DNA from 4 places in the Streptomyces sp. NBC_00322 genome. Region 1 is predicted to be linked to each of the others. Evidence: riboswitches for the same ligand, from Rfam matches in the RefSeq annotation. Region 1 holds a riboswitch; each other region holds the start of a gene.
The links. Region 1 has a riboswitch for cyclic di-AMP ahead of OG905_RS03640 (transglycosylase SLT domain-containing protein). Riboswitches for the same ligand answer to the same signal wherever they lie in the genome.

Region 1 (4,427 bases):
CACGCGGCGTTCCCCGCGCTGCTGGTCGTCGGGACCGCGGCCGCCGCGGGACGGATCGCCGGTGCCTTCGCCTCCTATGCGGACGGGCGGATCACGCCCACGCTGACCACGGCGGCCGACACCGCACTCGTCGAAGCGGTCTGCCGGGTCGAGGCGTCCGCCTACAGTACGGACGGGTTCGCCGACCGGCAGGAAGCCGCGGAGATGGGCGTGGTCCGCACGACGATGATGGTGAAGGACGCGCAGCGCTTCATGGCGGCGCTGGTGCGCATGGTCGCCGCCGGTGGTGTCCTGACGCTGATGCACCCGCTGATGCTGCCGCTGCTGTTGCTCGCCGTGCTCCCGGCCGGTATCGGCGCCGTGCTCTCGGCCAAGGTGGACTATGAGACCCACTACGCCAATGTCGCCGACCGCAATGTCCGCGGAATGATGCGCTGGTGGGCGACAACGTCCAAGTACGGCGACGAGGTCCGTGCGAACGGCATGACCGACTACCTGCTGTTCTGGTACCGCACGCTGTCCGACCGTATCGACCGGCGCACCCTCACGATCGCGCCCCGGATGCTGCGCATCGTCCTGGCCACCTCCGCTCTCGGCGGGCTGTTCCTCGTCTGCACCTGGGCCACCCTGGCCTGGCTCGCGATGACCGGCCGAGTCGGCATCGCCATCGCCGCGACCGCCGTTGTCGCCGTTCAGACCACGCTGGCCGCGCTCTCGCAGCTCGTCATCAACGGAGCGGCGATGTTCCACACCAGCCTGTACCTCGCCGACATGCGGTCCTTCCTCGACCTGGCCCAGCAACTGGCGCCCAAGCGCGGTGCGCTGATCGCCCCGGGGAGCGTGGAGGAGATCCGGCTCGATGAGGTGGTCTACCAGTACCCCGGCAAGGAGGCTCCGGCCGTCGACCATGTCTCCCTCACGCTCCGCCGCGGCGAGATCGTCGCGATCGTCGGGGAGAACGGTTCGGGCAAGTCCACCCTGACGCGGCTGATCACCGGGATCTTCCTGGCCGACAAGGGCCGAGTGACCTGGGGTGACGTCGATCTCGCCGCCGCCGACCCCGACTCCGTGTGGGCGGGGACCGGGCTGGTCCCGCAGATCTTCGCCCAATGGCCCCTGCGCGCAAGGGAGAACGTCACGCTGGGGCAGCCCCGCACCTTCGACGACGGGCCGGTGTGGGACGCAGTCGACGCCGTGGGGATGCGCGCGGCGATCGACGACCTGCCCAAGGGGCTCGACACGCTGCTGGCGCGCGAACTGTACGGCGGATCCGAGCTGTCGGGTGGACAGTGGCAGCGTCTGGTCTGCTCACGCGCTCTGTACCGGCGGCCATCCTTGCTGATCCTGGACGAGCCGACGTCGCAGATGGACGCGCGCGGTGAACACGGCATCCTCGAGGCGATCAAGGCGATCTCGGCCGACCGCATCACGGTCGTTGTGACGCATCAGCTGGAGAACACCCGGCTGGCGGATCGCATCATCGTCATGGAGCAGGGACGGATCACCGAACAGGGCCGGTACGAGGACCTGGTCCATGCCGGGGGTCTGTTCGCCGAGCTGCTTGCGCTCTCGAAGGACCGGTGAGGAAAAGGGCCCGCGCTGTCTGGCCGCTCGTCGCGGCGGTTCTCGCCCTGGTCGTCGTGAACCGCCGCGACCTGTGAGGCTCAGTAGGCGCCGTTCACGTTGTCGATCGAGCCGTACTTGTCGGCGGCGTAGTTGCATGCGGCGGTGATGTTGGCGACCGGGTCGTAGCTGTCCATCGACGTGCCGGGCACGTGGTAGGCGAAGAACGTGGGGTCGATGACCTGCAGGAGGCCCTTGGACGGCGTTCCGGCCAGGGCGTTGGAGTCCCAGTTGTTGATGGCCAGCGGGTTGCCCGAGGACTCGCGCATGATGTTGCGGTGGATGCCGTCATAGCTGCCGGGGATGCCGTGCTTGGCCATGACGTCCAGCGACTCGTTGATCCAGCCGTCGAGGTCGTTGGAGTACGTCTTCTTCTTGGGCTTCGCGGCGGGGGCGCTCTTCGCCGGGGTCAGCGTCTTCGTCCGCTTGGAGCGGTCGGCCCGGTCGGCTCGATCGGAGGCGGGGGCCGCCTTGGCCTTCTTGCCGATCGTCAGCTTGAGGCCCGGGTGAATCAGCCGCGGGTCGTCACCGACGACCTTGCGGTTGTCCTTGTAGAGCTTCTTCCAGCCGCCGCTGACGTTGAGCTGGTCCGCGATCTTGGCAAGGGAGTCGCCCGCGAGGACGGAGTAGGTCGTGGTTCCGGCCTTCTTCGCGAGGACGGGAACAGTGGCCGAGGTCTTGGCGGCGGGAGTGGACTGCGGTGCCGTCTGCGCGGAGGCGGCGGTCGTGCCGATGACCGGCAGGACGAGTGCGGCGCCACCCGTGCCCGCGACGACGAGACCGCGGCTGAGTGCACTGGACTTGGGACGGCGATGCTTACCCTTTGCGGGCATGACGAATTCCTCTCCGTCGCCTGCGAGGTGAGCTGTCGGGTTCGGGCTGGAGATGCCCGGCCGCAATGTGACGGCGACTTCACCCCAAGCCGTTCCGTATTCCGGATCGGCGGCTTACCTGGGTCCCCCGCTCCTGCCGTACGTACGTGAGTGGGTGGGTGCGGTTTCCGGACGGCGGCAGGATTCGGCGGTCCATCCGGGTTGTCGTGACCGTAAGCGAGGCAGACCGGGCGAAACAAGTCCCGAATTCACATTTCAATTCGCGAGGCGGATTATTCGCGAGAAATTCCCGCCGGTCGGCATGATCGAGAATCTCAACTTTCTTGTCGCAGAACGGGACTGGGCGCCACGCCGCCCTGCGTGGGCACTTCGGGACGTGACCCATTTCACTGGAGGAGAAGGCAACGGAGTCCGGTTTGCGGCGTTGCGCGCAGGATAATTGGAATTCGCCCGGATTCCTCTTATGCGGGCATCGAATAACAATAAAGATGAACCGCCTATGCGGGCCTTTTCGGACATCAGGGCGCTTTTCGGGGCGCGCATCCGGGACCCGGCCGTGACAGCACAGAGCGCTCCGGACGGCGGAGCCCGCCGTCCGGAGCGCTCAGGTGCCGCAGCCGGTCAGCCGGTCGCGCGAATACGGTGGATGGAGTCCATCGCCTCCGCGCCGACCGCCGCCTTGTCGACGACATAGGCCGTGCCGCGCGTGACGACGACATGGTCCGTGTTCGCACCGGTCGCAAGGTTCGCGAGCACGATTCCCTTGCGGGGGTCGACCACCGAGGTCGTACCGGATTCCCTGTTGGCCACGTAGACGTTGCCCGTGCACGCGTCGGTCGCGACCGCGAGGGCGCCCGCTCCCGTCGCGATCTCCTTCTGCACCACTCCCGCCCGCAGATCGATGACGGCGAGGGAACCGCTCGCCTGATTGGCGGCGTAGGCGGTCCGGCCGTCGGCCGACAGCGCGACGTCGATCGTGCCCTTGCCGGCCGGGATCAGCCTGGGCGTGTCGGATGCCGGAGAGACCTCGATGAGCTGACCGTTGGTCAGATCGGCCGCGTAGACGGTGCCGGTGCGCTCGTCGACGGCAACGCCCGCGGGTGTCGCGCCCGTGACCGTGACGCGCTTCTTCTCCTGGTATGTACGGGTGTCGAAGGCGACGATGCTGCCGTCCTCGAGCCCGGCGGTCCAGGCCAGATTGCGCTGCTGGTCGACGACGACGTCACGGGCGTGCTTCACGCCGGGCAGCGAGGCCAGGTGCTGGCCGGTCCGCTGGCTGTAGACGGCAAGGGAGTTGTCGAGCGTGTTGGTGGTCCACACGGTGTTGTGCACGTCGTCGACGGCCACGCCGTAGACGGCCTCCCGCGCCCCGGTGGCCTCGTCCTTGAGGGGCGGCGTGTAGGCGGCCTTCACCTTCAGGGTCGACGGGTCCACCTTGAGCAGTTGGGTCTTGGTGACCGGGGGGTATCCGACCGAGCTGGTGACCCACAGGACGTTGTTCCGCGCGGAGTAGGCGGACTGGTAGAGCCCCTGGCCCAGTTGGGCGGAGTCGACCGTGTAGGACGCCTGGAGCGTGTGAACCTGCGCCGGGGCGGCGGCCATGGCCATGCCGGCCGGGCCGAGCGCGCAGGTGGCGGTTATGGCGGCGGCGAGTAGGACCCGGCGGCGAATTGTGCTTCGGGTGCGGGACATGCTTGTTCCTCCAGAACAATGAGAAGTGGATGCCGGTTTGTGGCACCGTGGATATGCGCCCCTGCTGGGCCCCTGCCTCACTATGAAAGCAGGGCTTGTCAGTTGTCGGTCGTTCCCCCTCGTCTGACATATCGCTGACACGTTCCGGCCGGGAATCGGGAATGCGGTCGCCGAATTCGTCCGCAGGGGCGGCGCAAGTCGCCGGAATTCGTATCCCGGGCCTTCTGCCCAGCCGGATCAGCCGGGCGGCGCGGGCTGTGCGGGCGTCAGTGCCCGCAG
Region 2 (4,427 bases), 640 kb from region 1:
CAGTCGGCCGCGGGGCCGCCGGACCGACCCCGTGCGCCCGTGGGGCGCTTCACCCCGCCGCTGTCACAGGGGCAGCAGATTCGGCCGCTTGGCCTCCACGTGGTCGCCGGAGCTCTCGCCGCGCAGCCGGCGGCCGATCCACGGCACCAGATGCTCCCGCGCCCACTGGATGTCGTCGCGGCGCACTTCGAGCGTGCCACGGGGCGGCAGCGGCGGCCACGGCTGGTCGGGGTCGGCGGGCACCTCGATGCCGAGGACCTGGGCTGCGCGCAGCGCGACCCGGGTGTGCCCCTCCGGCGACAGATGGAGCCGGTCGGCGTCCCAGGCGCGCCGGTCCTGGACGGACCTGAGCGACCACAGATCGAGTACGGGACAGTCGTAACGGTCGGCAATGGCCCGTACATGCGCGGTGTACGTGGCGATCTTGCCGCGGAGATGGCGCAGCACCGGGACGTCGCGGGTGTCGAAGCCGGTGGTCACCATGACCGTCCCGACGGCGCCGGTGAGGTCGGCGACCGCGCGCTCGAATCGCTCGGCCACGTCGTCCGGGTCGGTGCCGGGCCGGATGATGTCATTGCCGCCGGCGCAGAACGTCACCAGGTCCGGGGCCAGTTCCTTGGCCCTTGGCACCTGTTCCTCGACGATCTGGTCGAGGAGGCGCCCACGCACGGCGAGGTTGGCGTACCTGAAGGTGTGCTCCGGCATCCGGTCGTCGAGCAGGACCGCGAACCGGTCCGCCCAGCCGACGTACATCCCGTCGGGGCCCGGGTCGCCGACGCCTTCGGTGAAGCTGTCACCGATCGCCGCGTACGACCCGAATCCGCCGCTGTTCACTGTTCTCGAATCGTCTGCCACAAGAACTGATCCTCCCCTTACGGATGTGACCTACGCGACCGTAAGGAGGGGTTGACGAGGGGTGATCTTTGCCACCGGTCAAGATTCGTCCAAGGCGGAATACGCCGGATCCCCCCGCGCCGCGGACTGCGGCACGAGGGGACGAGGGCGTGATCACCGCGTCGGACGGGCGTCAGACGGTGACGCCGTGCTGACGCAGGTACGCCAGCGGGTCGATGTCCGAACCGTAGCTCGGGCCGGTGCGGATCTCGAAGTGCAGGTGCGGGCCCGTGGAGTTGCCGGTGGTGCCGGAGAGGCCGATCTGCTGGCCGCCGCTCACGCTCTGGCCGGCGGAGACGGCCAGGGAGGAGAGGTGGGCGTACTGCGAGTAGCTGCCGTCGCTGTGCTGGATGACGACCTCGTTGCCGTACGCGCCGCCCCACCCGGCGGAGACGACGGTGCCCGGACCGACAGCCTTGACCGTGGTGCCGGTGGACGCTGCGAAGTCGACACCGGTGTGGTAGCCGCTGGCCCACATCGAGCCGGCGAGGTGGTACGGCGTGATGACGGTCGCCGCGTCGAGGGGGGTCGTGAACCCGGAGCTGCCGGTCTGCGGGGCGCTCTTCGCCGAGCCGGAGTCCGTGGAGGCCTTGGCCGCGGTCTTGGTGGCGGTCTTGGTGGCGGACCGGTCCTGGCTCTTCTCGCGGTGCTGCGACTTCTCGGGAGCCTTCGCCTTCGAGGCGGCGCCGAGGGTGAGCTTGAGGCCCGGGTGGATCAGCGAGGGGTTGTCACCGACCCGCTCGCGGTTGTCCTCGTACAGCTTCTTCCAGCCACCGCGGACATTGTGCTCGTCCGCGATCTTGGAGAGATAGTCGCCGACGACGACGGAGTACGTCGTGGGTGCGGCGGCCGGCTTGTGCGGGGCCTTGTACGCGGCCGGTACTGCGGCGGCGGTCACTGCCGCGTGCGACGAGGCCGCGACGGGGGCGGTTTTGCCCGCGGCGTGCGCCCCGGTGGCACCCATGAGCGGGATCGCGATGGCGGCGCCACTTGTGCCCGCTGCGACGAAACCGCGGGTGATCGGGCTGGTCTTGGGACGGCGGTGCTTACCCTTTGCGGGCATGGCGCTTTCCTCTCCGGCGCCGGCGAGGTGAGCTGTCGGGTTCGGGCTGGAGATGCCCGGCCGCGCGGTTGCGCTGCTTAACCCCGAGCCGTTCCGGAAGTGCGGAATCGGCGTACTACCTGGGTCCCCCGCTCCTGCCACACGTGGGTGGGTTCGAATTCCGGGCGGCGGCAGGATTTGGCGATCCGTCCGGATTGCCGTGAACGTAAACGAGCCGGGCCGACCGGAACAAGCCACCGCAATTACGGATCACGAGCTGGCGCGATATCGCCGGAGAATTCCCGTTACGCTCCGTCAATCAATGATCTTCCCCGCCCCGCCAGGCAACGGATTTCGTATCCGTCACGCCGCCACACACCGTGACAAATATGATCCTGCTCACGAGGCATGCCCCATCCCCATTGCAGACGGGGCAGGTTATGCCGAACCGCCCAATTCGGACAGAAGCACCATTTGGTGACTATCGACCGATCGGGCGCACTTTTCCCTCAGATCTGCCATTCCGAGAAATTCCGAGACGACTATTGTCCCTTTTCAGGCGTATCCTCCGGACCTCTCAGTCACGGTTGCCACTGCCCGAGCCGCCGCAGCCTGATCACCATGGCGTCCAGGTCACCCTTGAGTCCCGTGTGCAGACCGTGGTGCAGCAGTACCGACCCACGGTGCACGGCTCCGGTGTCCAGGCACTCGTAGACCGCCGCCGGATCGAGACCGCGCAGCCGGAGCCGCGGCGGCTGTTCGCCGTAGTGCTGCGCCTGCAGCCAGGCGAGGACGACGGTCTCCTCGCCGCGTAGGTACTGGACGGCGCTGAGCCCGCCCTCGGGCGCGCGCAGCCGGTACAGCTCGCCGTGCTGCACCAGCGGCCTGATCTTCTTGTAGAGCCCCACCCAGCCGCGCGCCTCGGCGAGCTCCTCGTCGGTCCACTCGGTGAGGTCTCCGCCGACCCCGAGGACCCCGGCCATCGCGCTGACGAAGCGGAAACGCAGCGTACTGACGCGGCCGTTGAGCTGGACATTGGGACTGTCGGTGACCCAGGCGGCCATGACCCGAGCAGGGTGCAGCTGGGTGAAACCCTGCTGGATGGCGAGCCGGTCCAGCGGGTCGGTGTTGTCGGAGGTCCACACCTGGTCGGTACGCGCGAGGATGCCGAGGTCGATCCGGCCGCCGCCGCCCGAGCAGGACTCGAAGGCGACGGAGGGATGCGCGGCCCGCAGCCGGTCCAGCAGTGCGTACAGCGCGTGGACATGCTCGACCCACAGCTTCTGCGGGTACTCCTCGCCGGGCCAGCCCGCGTCCGTGAAACAGCGGTTGAAATCCCATTTCACATAGTCGATGGGGGCATTGGTCAGCAGGGCGTCCAATTGCTCCCACAGATAGTCCTGTACGTCCCCGCGGGCGAGATTCAGCACCAGCTGATTGCGGAATTCGGTCCTGGCGCGGCCCGGATGGTGCTGCACCCAGTCGGGGTGCGCCCGGTAGAGATCGCTGTCGGCGTTGACCATTTCCGGCTCGACCCAGATCCCGAACTGCATGCCCAGCGCGTGCACTTCGCCGGCGAGCGGCCCCAGGCCCTTCGGGAAGCGCTCGGCGCTCGGGGTCCAGTCGCCAAGGCCGGCGCGGTCACTGGTGCGCTGCCCGAACCAGGCGTCGTCGACGACGAACAGCTCGACACCCATGGCCGCGGCCCGATGCGCGAGCGCCCGCTGCTGCTCCTCGGAGATGTCGAAGCCGGTGGCCTCCCAGGAGTTGTAGAGGACCGGCCGTTCGGCCGCGGCGTCCGGAATGACGTGCGCCAACTGCCAGGCGTGCCAGGCCCGGCTGGCACCGCCGAAGCCGCCGTCGCTCCACAGCCCGGCGAAGACGGGCGAGGTGTAGGACTGCCCGGGCGCGAGCCGCAGCAGCCCTGAGTCGTCGTAGCCCGCCCCGCCGGTGATCTGCACCAGGCCGTCGGGCAGTCGCTGTACGCAGATCCGCCACGATCCGGACCAGCCGAGCGCCACGCCGTACACCTCGCCGTGCTCCTCGGTAGCCTCCTCGGCGTCCAGCGCCACCCAGGGCAGATGCTGATGCCCGGTGTGGCCGCGGCGGCTGCCGATCACCTTCTCCCCGTATGTCAGTTCCGACCGTACGAGCAGGGATTCGGCGGCCCACCGGCCGTGCAGCCGACTGAGCCGCCAGCCGTCGCGCTGCGGCAGCGTCCAGGCGGCCGCATCGGCCCTCAGCAGCTCCAGATCGGGTCCCTCGCCCTCATGGGCGACGGTGACCCAGCGCTCGATGACATCGGCGTCGTCGCGCATCCGGTGGTGCAGGGTGAGACCGAGTCCGTGCACGGCGTCCGTGAAGCGCAGCCGCAGCTCGTCGCCGTCCACCGCGGCCCGGGCGAAGGTCCACTCGGTGCCGCGCACCTCGGCCGTGCGGACGGACAGCGCCGGGCGTACGAAACGCGGGCCGCCCTCGACCGGATACTCCT
Region 3 (4,427 bases), 3.9 Mb from region 1:
GGAGAAGTGGCAGCTGGCGGACGTCCGCAAGAGCTACATCTATAAGCGCACCAGGCTTCGCGTGAGCGTCATCGACTTCAAGGGCATCCAGAAGTCGGTCAAGATCACGCTGCACGCGACGACCGGGCTGACCGAGGGCAACACCCATCCGTTCCTGGGGGCCCAGGGCAGGATCACGGTCGCACCCGAGCGCGGCACCACCCAGCCGAGCGCGACGCCCTCCACGACGCCGTCCGCGACGCCCTCCGCGACCGCTTCCGCCACCCCCTCCGTGACCCCGTCCTCCTCGGCCACGGCCGCGGCCGGCGATAACACCCCCGTCACCACCACCGGCGCCCTCGCCAGCACCGGATCTTCCGACGCCACCCGGTACGCGGCCATCGCCGCTGCCGCCCTGATCGCGGCCGGCGGAGCCCTCACCGCACTGCGTCTGCGCCGCCGCTGAACAAATGGATTTGATCATGCTCCGGATGGCGTAAGGTGGTGTTCACCGACGCGGGGTGGAGCAGCTCGGTAGCTCGCTGGGCTCATAACCCAGAGGTCGCAGGTTCAAATCCTGTCCCCGCTACTGACAACAGTGGCCCGGCACTCGACGGAGTGCCGGGCCACTGTCGTGTGCGCGCTCCGCGCGTCGCCCGGTTGGCCGACGGCGATTCGCCGCCCGGCGCGGCTACGGCCAGCCTGGGAAGGGCGCGGTACCGTCCGCAGCCGTGTGGGGACCGGGCAGGAGAGCACCCGTGGCCGAGCGAGAGCAGGGCGGAGCGGACATCTCTCGCGGATTCGCCCGCCTGCTGCCCGCGCTGATGATCGCCGGCGGCTGGATCTTCGACCTCGCGACGCCGCCGCGGTTCACCGCGGTCCCGCTCTTCGCGGCCGCGCCGCTGATCGCGGCCCCCATCTTCACCTGGGTCGGCACCCTGCTGGCAGGTATCGCGGCGATCCTCGGCGTGACCGGGCTGCACTTCTACAACAACACCATCTCGCAGATCACGGCATTCACCGAGCTGACCACTGTGATCACCGTCTCGGGCCTTGCGCTGCTGATCAACCGGGTCGTACGGCTCGGCAGTCAGCGCCTCGCGTCGGCCCGGGTGATCGCCGAGACCGCGCAGCGCGCCGTGCTGCCGACTCCCCCGGAGCGGATCGGGGGGCTGCACGTCGCCGCGCGGTACGAGGCGGCACAGGCGGACGCTTTCATCGGCGGTGACCTCTTCGCCGTACAGGACACGCCCTTCGGGGTGCGGCTGGTCGTCGGGGACGTACGGGGCAAGGGGATGCAGGCGGTCGAGGCGGTGGCCGTGGTCATCGGGGCGTTCCGGGAGGCCGCCGAGCAGGAGAGCTCGCTGGAAGGGGTCGCCGCGCGGCTGGAGCGGGCGCTGGTGCGCGAGGGCGCGCGGCACAACCTGGACGCGGTCGAGGGGTTCACCACCGCCGTACTGGCCGAGATCCCGCGCGGTGATCGCGTCGTACGGATCGTGAACCGCGGCCATCCGGAGCCGCTCCTGCTGTACGCGGACGGGAACGTGAACATCCTGGAGCCGACCGAGGCCGCGCTGCCGCTCGGGATGGGCCTCGGGATCTGGCCGGACCGCTCGGACGCGCACCGGCTGCCCCCCGGGGCCACGCTGCTTCTCTATACGGACGGGCTGTCCGAGGCGCGCGACGCGAGCGGCGTTTTCTACGACCCCGGCCGGCGGCTGGCGGGGCGGCTGTTCCCCGGGCCCGAGGAGCTGCTGGATGCCTTGGTGGACGACGTACGACGCCATACGGGTGGCGGCACGACGGACGACATGGCGCTGCTCGCGGTCAGCCGCCCCGCGGAGGGGCAGCAGGAGCGCCGCAGGATCGTGCCCGTGATCGGCGGGGGCGGGCGGGGCGGCGGGGATCACGGCAGCAAGTGAAGGCTCTGGCGGTACGGCGCCCTGCGGCGCCGTGAAGCCGGACGCCGGATGGGTACGGTACGTAATCGAGAAGCACCCCTCCGCATAACATTTGATGCACCGTCAGGTGATGGGGGATGGCGGATGGTGCATCGGGGGCGATCAACTCGCCCGAGTCCGGGCGCTTGTGTCCGGGTAAGTCCCGGCGGACGTTGTTAATGATCAGTGGGAACAGCTTGGAATCGGGCCCTGGTGTCTATTAACGTTCGATAACGCAGCGCGGTCGTCCCAGTCGTCGCAAGAGGCGGCACCGTGCGCACGCGCCGAATCCCGCAAGGGAACCGGGGAACCACCAATTGGGGTGAATCGGGCACCTTTTGCCGCTCATGTCCGCGGCGGAAGCGCCCGTAGGAGACCTTCCTGCTCCGAACCCGTCAGCTAACCCGGTAGGCGAGAAGGAAGGAAAGGAGCACGCCTCAGTGGCGTCCAACAAACCTGCCCCGACAGCACCCTTCGAAACTGACTTCTTCGGCGACGAGGTGGCAGAGCGGGCATGGGAGGAATGGAACCCCACCGAGGACTCCGTCCGTCCGGTGCGCGGCCGGCACCGTGTCATGAAGCAGCGCGGCGGACTCGCCCGCAGCTCCACGGTGCTCGGGGTCGGTGTGATCGCCGCGGTCGGCGCGGGCGGCATGGCCACCGCGCAGAGCAAGCCGCCGGTCTCCATTTCGCTCCCCGACTCGATCGCGGACAACCTGCCCGACGCCAAGTCCCTTCCGGGCGTCAGCTCGTTCATGTCCGACGACTCCTCGGACGCCGACGCCGGGAACACCGCACCGCTCACCTCGGCGACGCTCGCCGCTGACACCGGCTCCAAGGCCGAGGCGCAGGGCTCCGCCGGTGAGGCGCTGCGCGCCCGAATCCTCCAGCAGGCCGATCAGCAGCGGGCCGAGGCGGACGCCGAGGCCAAGGCGGACGCGGAGAAGCTCGCGGCCGAGAAGGCCGCGGCGGAGGCGAAGGCGCAGCAGACCGCGGCGGAGGCGAAGGCCGAGGCGGAGAAGCTCGCCGCAGAGAAGGCCGCGGCGGAGAAGGCGGAGGCCGAGCGCCTCGCCAAGCTCGCCGCGAGCTACGCGCTGCCGACCTCCTCGTACACGATCACCTCCACCTTCGGCGAGGCCGGATCGATGTGGTCCTCGGGCTACCACACCGGCCTGGACTTCGCGGCCCCGACGGGCACGCCCCTCAAGGCCGTGCACAGCGGCACCGTCAAGTCGGCGGGCTGGTCCGGGTCTTACGGCTACCGCACAGTGCTGGAGCTCGAAGACGGTACGGAGCTCTGGTACTGCCACCAGTCCTCGATGTCGGTCAGCGTCGGCCAGAAGGTGTCGACGGGCGAGACGATCGGCCGCGTCGGCGCGACGGGCAATGTGACCGGCCCGCATCTGCACCTCGAGGTCCACACGGCGAGCGGGACCGGGATCGACCCGATGGCCTGGCTGCGGGACAAGGGCCTGACCGTCTGATTTCTCCCTGCGCCCCCTCGCACCGCCGCTCGGCGCGAGGGGGCGTCCTGCGGATGCCCCCATGTGCGCGGTGCACCGCACTCCCATGAACGCCGGCAGTTCTGGCGCTCACCCCCCGACGCCAGGGCTGCCGGTCTGTAGCCCCCGGTGCCGTACGGCATGCGGGCGGAATAGGCCGTACCGGTGCGGCTGTTGATCAACCCATGACTTCTCTACGTACCCTCGGCTCGTCCGATCTCGCCGTCTTCCCGCTCGCCCTTGGCGGCAATGTCTTCGGCTGGACCGCCGACCGGGCGCAGTCCTTCGCCGTGCTCGACGCCTACGCCGCCGCCGGCGGGAACTTCATCGACACCGCCGACAGCTACTCCGCCTGGGCACCGGGCAACGAGGGCGGCGAGTCCGAGACCGTCCTAGGCCGGTGGATCGCCGAGCGCGGCAACCGTGCCGATGTCGTGGTCGCCAGCAAGGTCGGCGCCCACCCCCAGTACAAGGGTCTCTCCGGTGCCACGATCAAGGCCGCGGCCGAGGCGTCGCTGAAGCGGCTCGGCACCGACTACATCGACCTGTACTACACACACTTCGACGACCCCGGCGTTCCCGTCGAGGAGATCATCACGGCCCTCGACCAGCTGGTGAAGGAGGGCAAGATCCGCGCCATCGGCGCCTCCAACCTCACCGCGGAGCGGCTGCAGGAGTCCCTGGACTTCTCGGAGCGCGAGGGACTTGCCCGGTATGTCGCGCTGCAGCCGCACTACAACCTCGTCTCCCGTGACACGTACGAGGGCGAGCCGCAGGACACGGCCGCCCGGGGAGGGCTCGTGGCCGTCCCGTACTATGCGCTCGCGTCCGGCTTCCTCACCGGCAAGTACCGGCCGGGTACGACGGTGGAGAGCGCCCGGGCCCAGGGCGCGGGCAAGCATCTGGAGACCGAGCGGGGTGTGAAGGTCCTCGCCGCGCTCGACCAGGTCGCGGGGGCACGCGGCGCCGAGATCGCGACCGTGGCCCTGGCCTGGCTGGCCGCGCA
Region 4 (4,427 bases), 4.5 Mb from region 1:
AGGGTCTCGGTCAGCGAACCGATCTGGTTGACCTTGACGAGCAGGGCGTTGGCCGCGCCGTCCTCGATGCCGCGGGCCAGGCGCTCCGGGTTGGTGACGAAGAGGTCGTCGCCGACGATCTGGACCTTGGTGCCCAGCTTGTCGGTGAGAACCTTCCAGCCGGCCCAGTCGTCCTCGAAGAGCGGGTCCTCGATGGAGACCAGCGGGTAGGAGGCGACGAGCTCCTCGTAGTACTCGGTCATCTCGGCGGCCGAGCGGGACTTGCCCTCGAACTCGTACGTGCCGTCCTTGTAGAACTCGGACGCGGCGACGTCGAGCGCGAGCGCGATGTCCTTGCCGGGGGCGTAACCGGCTTCCTTGATGGCCTCGAGGATCAGGTCCAGCGCGGCGCGGTTCGACTCGAGGTTCGGCGCGAAGCCGCCCTCGTCACCGAGACCGGTGGACAGGCCCTTGGTCTTCAGGACCTTCTTCAGCGTGTGGTAGATCTCGGCGCCCCAGCGCAGGGCCTCGGAGAAGGACTCCGCGCCGATCGGGGCGATCATGAACTCCTGGATGTCCACATTGGAGTCGGCGTGCGAGCCGCCGTTCAGGATGTTCATCATCGGAACGGGCAGCAGGTGCGCGTTCGGGCCGCCCAGGTAGCGGAAGAGCGGCAGGTCGGAGGCCTCGGAGGCGGCGTGCGCCACGGCGAGCGAGACACCGAGGATGGCGTTGGCGCCGAGCGAGGACTTGTCCGGGGTGGCGTCCAGGTCGAACATCGCCTGGTCGATCAGGCGCTGCTCGGTGGCGTCGTAGCCGACGAGCTCCGGGCCGATCTGCTCGATGACGGCGAGGACGGCCTTCTCGACGCCCTTGCCCTGGTAGCGGTTCTGGTCACCGTCGCGGAGCTCAAGAGCCTCGAACGCACCGGTGGAGGCGCCGGACGGAACAGCAGCACGGCCCGTGCTGCCGTCGTCGAGGCCAACCTCGACCTCGACCGTGGGATTGCCTCGGGAGTCCAGGATTTCCCGGGCTACGACGACGTCGATGGACGGCACGAGCATCTCCTTCTGGGATGTGACGCTTGAAGTGCAGGGTCTCTTTGGCCTTGCGGCAAGAGCCTAACCGGCGCGGGGGCATCGGTCGGCAGATGCCCGCCCGCTGGGACGAAAAAGGGCATGAAGAGACTCGACGCGGGACAAACAGCGCGTGAACTACCAGGGGGTAACAGACAGAACCCCGGCCCGGCACGCTCGGGGGAAAGCGCGCGGGGCCGGGGTGGCTGTGGGGATGAGAGCCCGCAGGGTCCGCTGGTCCGCCGGGTCCAGCGGAGTCCCAGGGCTCCTCGGGTCAGCTCAGGTGGAGCTGCTGGCCCGGGAAGATGACGTCGGCATCGCTGATGATGTCCTTGTTCAGCTCGAACAGCTTCTTCCAGCCGCCCTTGACCTTCTCGGCCTTCGCGATCTTGCCGAGGGTGTCACCGGCCTTGACCTTGTACTCGCCGTCGCCCTTCTTCACTGCCTTCTTCGGGGCGGCGGGGCGCTCGGAGCGGGTGGTGGGGGCCTCGGCGCGCTTCGCGACCGGCTTCGCGGCGGGCTTCGCCTGCTGCGTGGTGGCGGAGCCACCGGTGTACGGCGTGCTGGACAGGTTCACGCCACAGCTCGGCCAGGCGCCCTTGCCCTGACCCGCGAGGACCTTCTCGGCCACGGCTATCTGCTGGTCCTTGGAGGCCAGGTCGGCGCGGGAGGCAAAGGCGGTGCCACCGTAGGCGGCCCAGGTGGAGTTGGTGAACTGCAGGCCGCCGTAGAAGCCGTTGCCCGTGTTGATGGACCAGTTGCCGCCGGACTCGCACTGGGCGACGGCGTCCCACTCGGACGCGGTCGCGGCGGAGGCCGAGGTGGCACCGATCAGCGGGACGGCGACAGCGGCACCGGTGACACCGGCGAGCGTGGCGATGCGGGTGAGCTTGGACGGGCGACGGTGCTTGGCTTTGCCGGAAAACAGCATGGAGCTTCTCCTCACCGACGCCTACGAGGTGAGCTGTCGGGTTCGGGCCAAGTGAGTTGCCCGGTCGCACGTTCGTGCATGCGACTTCACCCCAAGCCGGTCTCCGCCGTCGATCTCTCAACGGCCGGGCCCGGCGCTTACCTTGGGTCCCCCGCTCCTGCCTTCGGCGCTCTGCGCGACGACTACTCCCCCCGACCGACGGCAGGATTCGGCGTGACGGTCAGTGGTGCCCGCTGTGGCGAGCGGTTCAGACCGTAGACACACGACTCCCCGATGTTCAAAGACGAACATCGGGGAGAAATCGCCCATTTCACCGAGTAGGACATATACGTTTCCGCAGGTGACGGGCGGAATGGGTGATTCCGCCGGGGCAGATGCGTCAGTTGGGACAAAGAGACCCTTGTCTCACTTGCGCAGAACCGGACATACAGCCTCGAACTACTCCTGACTCAGGCCCAGATCAAGGCTCTGGCCAGGAAGGATGAGGTCGGGGTTGCCGCCGACGGTCTCGCGGTTCTTCTCGTAGAGCGCGGTCCAGCCGCCGGAGAGCTTCTCCTTGTCGACGATCGCGGAGAGGCTGTCGCCCGGCAGGACGGTGTACTCGCCCGGCGCGGCGTCCGCACTGTCGACCTTGTCCGACTTGTCCGCTTCGGTGCGTGCCGAACCGTCACCTCGCGAAGCGTGGCGCCCTGTTTCGCGCTCACTGTCCGCATTGTCCGGCTCGGTCTCCTCGGGGGCCGCCTCGCCGCGGTGCTTGCCATCGCCCGCCGCCGCATCGGGGGCCTCGGTCGCCGACCCGGTCACGTCTGCGGGCGGCGTGGTGGACGGCTCGGCGGGCTTGGCGGTCGGCTCCGTGGGCGCGGCCGGCGCCGGAACCGTGCTCTGCGAGGGCGAGGGTGCGGTGCCCGGGTCGACGCCGGTCGCGGCGCCGTCGTTCTGCAGCCCGGCGATCGGCGCACAGCCGGCCCACGCGGCCGGACCCTGCGCATCGAGGACCTTCTCGGCGACCGCGATCTGCTGCGAGCGGCTGGCGAGGTCGGCGGTGGGCGCGTACTCCGAGCCGCCGAAGGCCTGCCATGTCTCCTGGGACATCTGGAGTCCGCCGTAGTACCCGTTGCCGAGGTCGGCGCTCCACATGCCACCGCTCTCGCACTCGGCGACGCGGTCCCACATGGAGGCGTCGGCGGCGGAGGCCGAACCGGCTCCGAGAAGGGGGATCGCGATGGCCGATCCCGTCACCCCTGCCGCGACAACAATGGCCGGAGCCTGGCGGGGACGGCGGTGGCGACCATGGCCGGAGAGCATGCGTTTGCCTTTCGCGTGACTGCTGAGACGGCAGTGAAAGTAGTCGCATACGAGCGCACATCACAAGTCGATGCAGCGCAGATCACGTGAAAGTCACAGAATTGACAGTCTGTCAGATCTGTCGAGGCGCGAACTCAACGGGCAGAGTGCGCAATCCACGCATAATCAGGCCTCCACGCCACCGCAAATCGGCCGGATCGCCCGCAAGCCGCAAGTCCGGCAATCTCCTGAGCAGCGTCGCGAGCGCGGTCTGCCCCTCCAGCCGGGCAAGCGGAGCGCCGAGGCAGTAGTGGATGCCGTGGCCGTACCCGAGATGCTGGTTGTCACGCCGGGAGAGATCGAGGGTGTCCGGCTCGTCGAAGCGCTCCGGGTCCCGGTTGGCTGCCGCGAGTACGACGAGTACGGGATCGCCCGCCGCGATCCGCTGCCCGCCGATGGTCAGCGGCTCGGTGGCGAACCGCCAGGTCGCGAGCTCCACGGGGCCGTCGTAGCGCAGCAGTTCCTCGACCGCCGTCGCCAGAAGGGGGCTTCCCGCTGCGGGTCCGGGGGTCACCCCCCGGGTCTCCCCCGCGGCCAGGGAGTCCTGCAGACGCTCGCGCTGTTCCGGGTTGCGCAGCAGCGCGTACACCCCGTTGCCGATGAGATTGACCGTCGTCTCGAAGCCCGCGAAGAGAAGGATGAAGGCCATCGCCGCGGCCTCGTTCTCGGTGAGGTGCTCGCCGTGGTCGCTCGCGCGGATCAGCCCGGAGATCAGGTCGTCGCCGGGTTCTTCCCTTTTGCGATGGATGAGTTCGGCGAGATAGCTCCGCATCTTCTTCACAGAGCGGGCGACTCCGCCGCGCGGGCCACCACCGTGGCGGATCATCATCCCCGCCCAGTCGCGGAAGTCGTCCTGGTCCTCGCGCGGGACGCCGAGCATGTCGCAGATGGCGTAGATGGGCAGCGGGAACGCGAACTCGTGGATCAGGTCCGCCTCCCCCTTCTCCGCGAAGCCGTCGATGAGCCGGTCGGTCAACTCCTGTACCCGCGGGGCGAATTCGGCGACGACGCGCGGGGTGAACGCCTTCGACACCAGCCGCCGCAGCCGGGTGTGGTCCGGCGGGTCGATGTTCAGCAGATGCGTCATCAGCTCGGCC

Region 2: linked by a shared signal. The riboswitch ahead of OG905_RS06555 (M23 family metallopeptidase) and the one ahead of OG905_RS03640 (transglycosylase SLT domain-containing protein) in region 1 are both predicted to bind cyclic di-AMP.
Region 3: linked by a shared signal. The riboswitch ahead of OG905_RS21520 (M23 family metallopeptidase) and the one ahead of OG905_RS03640 (transglycosylase SLT domain-containing protein) in region 1 are both predicted to bind cyclic di-AMP.
Region 4: linked by a shared signal. The riboswitch ahead of OG905_RS24245 (transglycosylase family protein) and the one ahead of OG905_RS03640 (transglycosylase SLT domain-containing protein) in region 1 are both predicted to bind cyclic di-AMP.

The regions. Positions count from the first base shown of each region.
Region 1 covers NZ_CP108019.1:798,945-803,371, forward strand. Annotated here, with positions in the region: gene OG905_RS03635 (ABC transporter ATP-binding protein) at 1-1,584, shown strand, start outside; gene OG905_RS03640 (transglycosylase SLT domain-containing protein) at 1,665-2,456, opposite strand; cyclic di-AMP (ydaO/yuaA leader) riboswitch at 2,459-2,623, opposite strand; gene OG905_RS03645 (YncE family protein) at 3,078-4,148, opposite strand; gene OG905_RS03650 (MbtH family NRPS accessory protein) at 4,386-4,427, opposite strand, start outside.
Region 2 covers NZ_CP108019.1:1,440,165-1,444,591, forward strand. Annotated here, with positions in the region: gene OG905_RS06550 (SGNH/GDSL hydrolase family protein) at 64-855, opposite strand; gene OG905_RS06555 (M23 family metallopeptidase) at 1,028-1,957, opposite strand; cyclic di-AMP (ydaO/yuaA leader) riboswitch at 1,960-2,117, opposite strand; gene OG905_RS06560 (alpha-galactosidase) at 2,518-4,427, opposite strand, start outside.
Region 3 covers NZ_CP108019.1:4,726,845-4,731,271, forward strand. Annotated here, with positions in the region: gene OG905_RS21505 (hypothetical protein) at 1-445, shown strand, start outside; tRNA gene OG905_RS21510 (tRNA-Met) at 495-568, shown strand; gene OG905_RS21515 (PP2C family protein-serine/threonine phosphatase) at 738-1,901, shown strand; cyclic di-AMP (ydaO/yuaA leader) riboswitch at 2,192-2,348, shown strand; gene OG905_RS21520 (M23 family metallopeptidase) at 2,360-3,403, shown strand; gene OG905_RS21525 (aldo/keto reductase) at 3,607-4,427, shown strand, end outside.
Region 4 covers NZ_CP108019.1:5,294,550-5,298,976, reverse strand. Annotated here, with positions in the region: gene eno (phosphopyruvate hydratase) at 1-1,043, opposite strand, end outside; gene OG905_RS24245 (transglycosylase family protein) at 1,330-1,986, opposite strand; cyclic di-AMP (ydaO/yuaA leader) riboswitch at 1,990-2,165, opposite strand; gene OG905_RS24240 (transglycosylase family protein) at 2,425-3,291, opposite strand; gene OG905_RS24235 (cytochrome P450 family protein) at 3,404-4,427, opposite strand, start outside.